Regions from separate parts of the Agarivorans sp. MS3-6 genome, predicted to be linked through region 1. Evidence: predicted binding sites of a transcription regulator. Region 1 holds the regulator's gene; each other region holds the start of a gene.
The links. Region 1 encodes LexA, which represses DNA repair genes until DNA is damaged. Its sites were predicted from a motif close to TACTGTATNNNNATACAGTA; they were not measured.
Positions count from the first base shown of each region.

Region 2: the regulator LexA is predicted to act here: its motif matches at 1,026-1,045, upstream of ACVFI8_RS21410 (YebG family protein).
Region 3: the regulator LexA is predicted to act here: its motif matches at 1,221-1,240, upstream of dinB (DNA polymerase IV).

Region 1 is NZ_CM134202.1:2,017,666-2,019,939, forward strand. It holds gene coxB (cytochrome c oxidase subunit II) at 1-404, opposite strand, end outside; gene lexA (transcriptional repressor LexA) at 733-1,374, opposite strand; gene ACVFI8_RS09140 (hypothetical protein) at 1,762-2,178, opposite strand.
Region 2 is NZ_CM134202.1:4,662,916-4,665,189, reverse strand. It holds gene proQ (RNA chaperone ProQ) at 1-186, opposite strand, end outside; gene ACVFI8_RS21415 (GAF domain-containing protein) at 268-747, opposite strand; gene ACVFI8_RS21410 (YebG family protein) at 749-1,012, opposite strand; gene ACVFI8_RS21405 (paraquat-inducible protein A) at 1,127-1,747, shown strand; gene ACVFI8_RS21400 (paraquat-inducible protein A) at 1,731-2,274, shown strand, end outside.
Region 3 is NZ_CM134202.1:3,766,596-3,768,869, reverse strand. It holds gene ACVFI8_RS17415 (aminoacyl-histidine dipeptidase) at 1-111, shown strand, start outside; gene dinB (DNA polymerase IV) at 122-1,207, opposite strand; gene ACVFI8_RS17405 (MOSC N-terminal beta barrel domain-containing protein) at 1,373-2,274, shown strand, end outside.

The DNA of each region.
Region 1 (2,274 bases):
TTGCTCAGCTTGCCGTTCACTTCGTCCCAATCAGATGCCAGTACACTGTAATACTCTAACTCTTGGTCAAAGTACTTGTAGTGCCACTTCCATTGCGAGCCGGTAACTTGAATCGTTAGGTCTGCATCGGAGGGATCTTCCATGGCGAGTAAGGTTTTAGTCGCAGGGATCGCCATACCAATCAAAATAACGAAAGGGATGACCGTCCAAATAATCTCGACTTTGGTACTTTCATGAAACTGAGCCGGAACGGCCCCTTTAGATTTTCTATGATGAAAAATGGCCCAAAACATTGCGCCAAACACCAGAGCACCAATTGCACAACAAATATAAAAAATTGTCATGTGCAAGCCATAGACTTGCTCGCTTATTGAGGTGACACCTGGACGTAAATTGAATGACATTTCTTCCGCGTATGCTTGCGACGTAAAGAATGTCAGCAGTAATAGCTGTATCCATCGGCCCACAGCGCTCTCCTTTGCTAGTAGCCAACGACAACAACTTCCCAAATCAGGAAGTGGCTGCGAATAAAGGGATAACTCCCACCCCGAACCAACAGGTTGCAACCGCTAAACACAACCTACTGCTTATAAATTAACCTTTAAGTTATGGAATTGTAAATAAAATGTTTATTTTTTTATTGCGAGAGATAAAAGATGTGATGATAACGACAAAAGCCCAAATCAAATTGATTTGGGCTTTAAAATGCGGGAACTATTGTAAAACTTAAGCTTACATCCAATCGGCAGTGCGAATAATGCCGACAGCTAAGCCTTCAATTTCAATGCTCTGATACTCTAAATCTACCTCAATGGTACTGAGCTCTTGGTTTTCAGGATGCAAATAAACCATTTTGCCATCGCGCTCAAAACGTTTTACCGTGACATCATCTTCCAAGCGGGCTACCACCACTTGACCATTGTGAACATCGCTGGTTTTATGCACCGCCAATAGGTCGCCGTCCATAATACCAATGTCTTTCATGCTCATCCCTTGCACACGTAGCAAGTAATCTGCGTGCGGCTTAAATAAATTAGCATCAACCGCATAGTGAGACTCTACATGCTCTTGCGCCAAAATAGGCTCGCCAGCGGCAACCTGCCCAATCAGCGGTAAACCCGCTTCTTCAGGTTGTTGATTAGCAGCCGGTGTAGACAAATAGGCATCGGCAATGCGGATCCCGCGAGAGGCGCCAGGGATCATTTCAATTGCGCCTTTTTTCGCTAAGGCTCGTAGGTGTTCTTCGGCAGCATTGGCCGAGCGAAAACCCAGCTCTTTAGCTATCTCGGCACGAGTAGGCGGCATACCTGTATCTGATATATGTCGTTGAATAAGTTCAAACACTTCGGTCTGACGGGGCGTTAAGGGCTTCATAGTCTACCTGTAAGTTTATACAGCACACTGTTAGTATATACAGCATTAGCGATGAAGCAAGGTTTTATCTAGGATCAAGCTATAGTGTGTAGGTTTCAGTTTCATTGAAATGCTTTCCGCTACGTTGAAACTACACCCGATATTTCGTGACACCCGTGACAAATAAGTAGAGGTTGGGGTAATAGACGGATACGAACAGCCGAGCTAACTCATTTTTGGACAAATGCGTGTTACGTTATTAGCTCAAATATCGGTGGTTCGGATTAGATTCAGTACGGTTAGATCGGAGTTAACGCCCGGTTTTGGGGCGGACTTGGAGCTGCGAAGCAGCGGAAAGGCCGTCCCAGCCCCAACGGGGCGATAACAACCGCTTGTTAGGTGATTCATTTATGACAGCCGTAGAAAACTCTTATACTCAATCACGATATCGTACTTAACTCCCGCTTGCTTTAACCGACCTACGATATGATTCGCGACCTCATTTGGCCGCTCGTGCGCATATTGGACATCAACAACTAAGATATATTTCCCATCTCTCTTAAGTTCGACAAGCATGACGGCCTCCCCCTCATACTCACCACTCCAAGATCTCAACAACTCGTTACGAGGGCTGTTAGCCCAGCGGTTATAACTTCGTATCCAAGGCTTTTTATCCTGAACCAAGCCATTATCACTGCAAAAATTTTCAATGGCGCTATCAGTAATACCGTTGCTATCAGCTAATTCAATCACTGCAAAATTACCACATGCAGTCAACGGAAGGATAACGAAAAATAAAGCCACTCGAAGCATCATACTTTTCATCTGACATCACCTAGACATAATGATCCCCGGTGAAAGTGCCGACCTCCTGCGTTTATCGTGGGGTAGTCAAACTAGAGCCACACTGTTAGATGCAAA
Region 2 (2,274 bases), 2.1 Mb from region 1:
TCTTAAGGCTGAGCGCAATACAGTATTACTAACTTTCTCGTCTTCTTTAAGACGTTCAGCTAAATCCTGAAAAATGCCAATTTTGAGCGGCTTGGCTTCACCCTCTAAAGAAAAACAGTTAGGGAATTGCGCCGTCAAATATTGAATGACTTCTTTGCTATTTTTCAGTTTATTAGTTTGTTCCATGATGACCTTTCTTATACATCTTAACTGGTACAGCTACAGCGCTGATTTCGGCTATTATAGTGAGCGTATGTTGAAAAGCCATTAAAAATGCAATTCTGACAAGTTATTTTCTAGCACTTTGACCAAATACTCGATACCAACTTGGTCAATTGGATCAAATCTAGAAAGGCGTGGACTATCAATGTCGATAACCCCAAACACTTGTCCATTGACATAAAAAGGCACCACAATCTCAGATTCGCTGGCACTATCGCAGGCTATATGGCCTGGAAATTTATGTACATCGGCTATTCGTAAAGTGCTTTGTGTCGCATAAGCCTCTCCACATACTCCCCTACCCACATTAATTGAGGTGCATGCGGGTTTACCTTGAAAAGGGCCAAGGAACAAGGTGTCATTAGCATTGTTTGCGATGTAGCAGCCAACCCAATTAATGTCTTCAAGCTCCAACCACAATAAAGCTGAAAAGTTAGCTAAGTTAGAAATATAGGGTAGCTCTTTATCAAGCAGCGCTTCAAGCTGCTTGCCTAATGTTATATAGCGACTAGACAGCTGTTCCAACTTATACCTCTTCTTTCTCGATAAGTGATGGGTCAAACTCTTGGCCCTTCAATATGTGTTGCAGAGCGTTTCTTTGTGAAGACAAATAAAAACCTAAGTTTTCGGCTAGTTGTTCACTTATTTTTGGTTCAGCGTGTTTGATCAGCAAGCTTAGTTGATCAGCAACATCCAACATTTTGTCGTAGCTATCAGCTTCTTTTTTTGAACTAAATGTCATTTTCTCTACACCATTACGTTCGACGACATACTTTATAATTACAGCCACTGCTGCCTCCGTTTACTGTTTTTATATACAGGGATTATGCATTAATCAGATTTAAACTACTAGTAACAAATTTATACAACAAAATGTCATTTAATTAAGCTAATATATGAACTTATGAAATCTGTTGAATCATCAAAGCTAACTATTTGCCCAAGTTGCGATTTATTAGTAGATACTCGTCCCCATTGCCGTGCCGGAAATGTTCTTGTTTGCCCACGCTGTAAACATGTTTTAGCACGTGGCAGCAGAGTTCGTTTTTCTAGCCAGCTCGCCTTGGCATTAAGTTGTTTGGTCATGGTTATATTAGCCAATACCTACCCATTGTTAAGTTTTACCTTTTTAGGCATTCCTAGTTCAGCCAATATCCTTAGAGGGACCGTGTTATTACTAGAGCACGGGTATTATTTAGTCGGGTTTTCGGTGGTTATAGCCAGCTTTTTAGCGCCTATCATCTTGTTTTGCTTAATTTCCTACACCTCTTTTTCGCTCTCTATTGGTTGGAAGTCACCAGGGTTAGCCACGGCTTTACACTTTCAGGATGATTTAATTCACTGGAGCATGATAGAGGTGTATATCGTTAGCTTTTTAGTGGCTCTGGTCAAACTGATCGAATATGCAGATATAGATTTAGGTTATGGGCTTTGGTGTATCTGCATTACGTTAGTGTTATCGACTCGGTTAATTCAACGTTTAGAACCCGCCGAGTATTGGGAACGATATGTACACATCCGCTAAGCAAGTAGGCTTAAAGCTTTGCCGTCATTGCAAACTGACCATGAATCAACAAGAGACTCACTGTCATCGCTGTCATATGGCAGTGCACAGCAGGACGCCTCACAGTTTGCAGAAATGCTGGGCTTTTATTATTGCTGCGACCATTGGTTTATTCCCCGCTAACCTTCTGCCAATCACTGTGTTGAGCACCCGAGGAGCGCCACAATATGAAACCATTATGTCGGGGGTTATCAGCCTAATAAAGGACGACATGGTGGGTATTGCAATCGTGGTTTTTGTTGCCAGTATTGTCGTACCAGTGATGAAGTTAGTGGGCTTAGCCGTTATCTTACTTAGCCTGCATTATAGAATTAATTTAGATAATCGACAGCGCATCGTCATTTATAGGATAATCGAAATTATTGGCAAGTGGTCGATGTTAGACCTATTTGTACTGTCGATTATGATAGCGGTATTTGAACGTAATAATTTAGTGGGGGTTGAAGCTGGCCCCGGCGCTACCGCATTCGGCGTAGTGGTTATACTCA
Region 3 (2,274 bases), 1.7 Mb from region 1:
CCTACCATTAAGTTCCCGCATAGCCCCGATGAGAAAGTAGAAATTGCCGCAGTAGAAAAATACTGGCAGCTATTACTTTCAGTATTAAACAACATCCCAGCTAAGGCTTAAACACAGCCTTTTATGGCTCAAACGGCAAAACCAGTTGTGGTGACTGGTTTTGTTGTTCATGGGCTAAACCAATATGTAAACCAATCAAACGCACTGCTTTACCCTTTCCTCTCGCTAGCGCCTCTTCAAATAATTCAAGCAAGGTTGACTCATCAATATGCTGGCATTGCTGCTCTTTCGTGGTTTGCTGAAAATCAGCAAATTTAACTTTCACCCCAAGTTTATTCATTTTGGCTTGTTTTAGGTGATTTTCACTGCGCCTTTTTAGCTCTGGCAGTAGAGCCAATAAACGCTCAATTAAAACAGCTGGGTTACCCTCGTCTTGTGCAAAAGTACGCTCTACTGCTACCGATTTCCGTTTACGATCATTACTCACTTCACGGTCGTCTACGCCTTGGCAGCGCATCCACAGCATATCGCCAAATTTGCCAAAAAGTTGTTTCAGCTTATCTCGCTCTGCACGGCGAATGTCACCACCAGTATAAAGGCCTTGATGGTGTAGCTTCTCAATGCTGACTTTGCCCACCCCCGATATTTTTTCGAGCGCAAGGGTTTCTATAAACTCGCTCACTTGCTCAGGCTTAATCACAAACAAACCATTTGGTTTGTTCATATCGGAAGCAATTTTGGCCAAGAATTTAATCGGCGCAACGCCTGCAGAAGCCGTTAAGCCGGTTTTGTTAACAATGTCTCGTCTGATTTGCTCGGCAATAAGCGTGGCAGAACCATGGCAAGCCTCACTATTGCTCACATCTAAATAGGCTTCATCTAGCGATAATGGCTCTATTGCGTCAGCGTAATCATGAAAAATAGCTTGTACTTGTTTGCTTGCTTCCTGATAAGCCGCCATACGTGGTGGCACCAAAACTAACTTAGGGCACAATTGCAAGGCTTTGTGGGTGGGCATCGCAGAGCGAATACCATATTGTCGCGCAAGATAATTACAGGTAGTAAGCACTCCGCGACCACTTCGCATCCCCCCCACAGCAAGCGGAACGTTGCTTAACTCTGGCTGGTCGCGCATTTCCACAGCGGCATAGAAACAATCCATGTCTACGTGAATAATCTTGCGCTGAGTTGATGCGAATGCTGTCAATGTGGCACACCTTTACTGTACATACAGACAGTGTAAAGTTGATATCGAAAAATGCCAAGCTAGAGAACAACAATATTCACTGCTTAATACGCTAATTAGCTGTAGCTTGAATGCAACAGCTTGAGTAATATTGAAAAACGAATTTCGATTAAGGAAGTCTTAGCTGTGAGTGATGCACGTGTTAGTCAACTGAGTATTTACCCGATCAAATCTACTGCGGGGATCCACCTAAATCATGCTTATGTTGAAGAACATGGTTTAGCCTTTGATAGGCGTTTTGTTGTCTGTCAGCCTGACGGCGTTCAAATCACAGCGCGAACTCACCCTAAACTGGCTCAAATTCATAGTGCACTTAATCGCTCAGGTTTGCATTTACGCGCACCAAATATGCCTGCCTTAGACTTACGCTATGCTGATTTTTCTGATAATTACCGCACCGTAATGATTTGGAAAGACAGCGTGCAAGCACAGCACTGCCATAACAGCTACGATAATTGGTTTAGTGAGTATCTCGGTGAGCATTGCCACTTGGTGTTTTTTGGTGAACAATCCACACGCAAAGTGAAACACAAAGATAGCCAAGTATCGTTTGCCGACGGCTACCCGTTATTGCTCATTTCAGAAGCCTCTTTAGAGGATCTAAATTTGCGTTCTAGCGCTCACCATAGCATGGCGCAATTTCGCCCTAACTTAGTGGTTAAAAATACCGAGGCTTTTGCTGAAGACGGTTGGAAGCGCTTCCGCATTGGCGACGTGGAGTTTGAGGTACAAAACCCCTGTTCACGCTGCGTTTTCACCACGCTTGACCAAGCTACAGGCCAATTTCATCCGAACAAAGAACCACTAAGTACTTTCGCTAAATACCGCCAAGGTGAAGACGGCAATGTTTATTTTGGTCAAAATGTGGTGGCCCTAAACAGTGGCAAAATTAGCCTTTACGATACCATTGAAATATTAGAAACCCGCAAGGCAGACGTTTACCCTGATAATGCAGAGAAACGCGCAGCGCCAGCAACCAGCCAACACCAATGGCAGCAAGGTGAAGCGGTTAGCTTAAAATGTTTAGC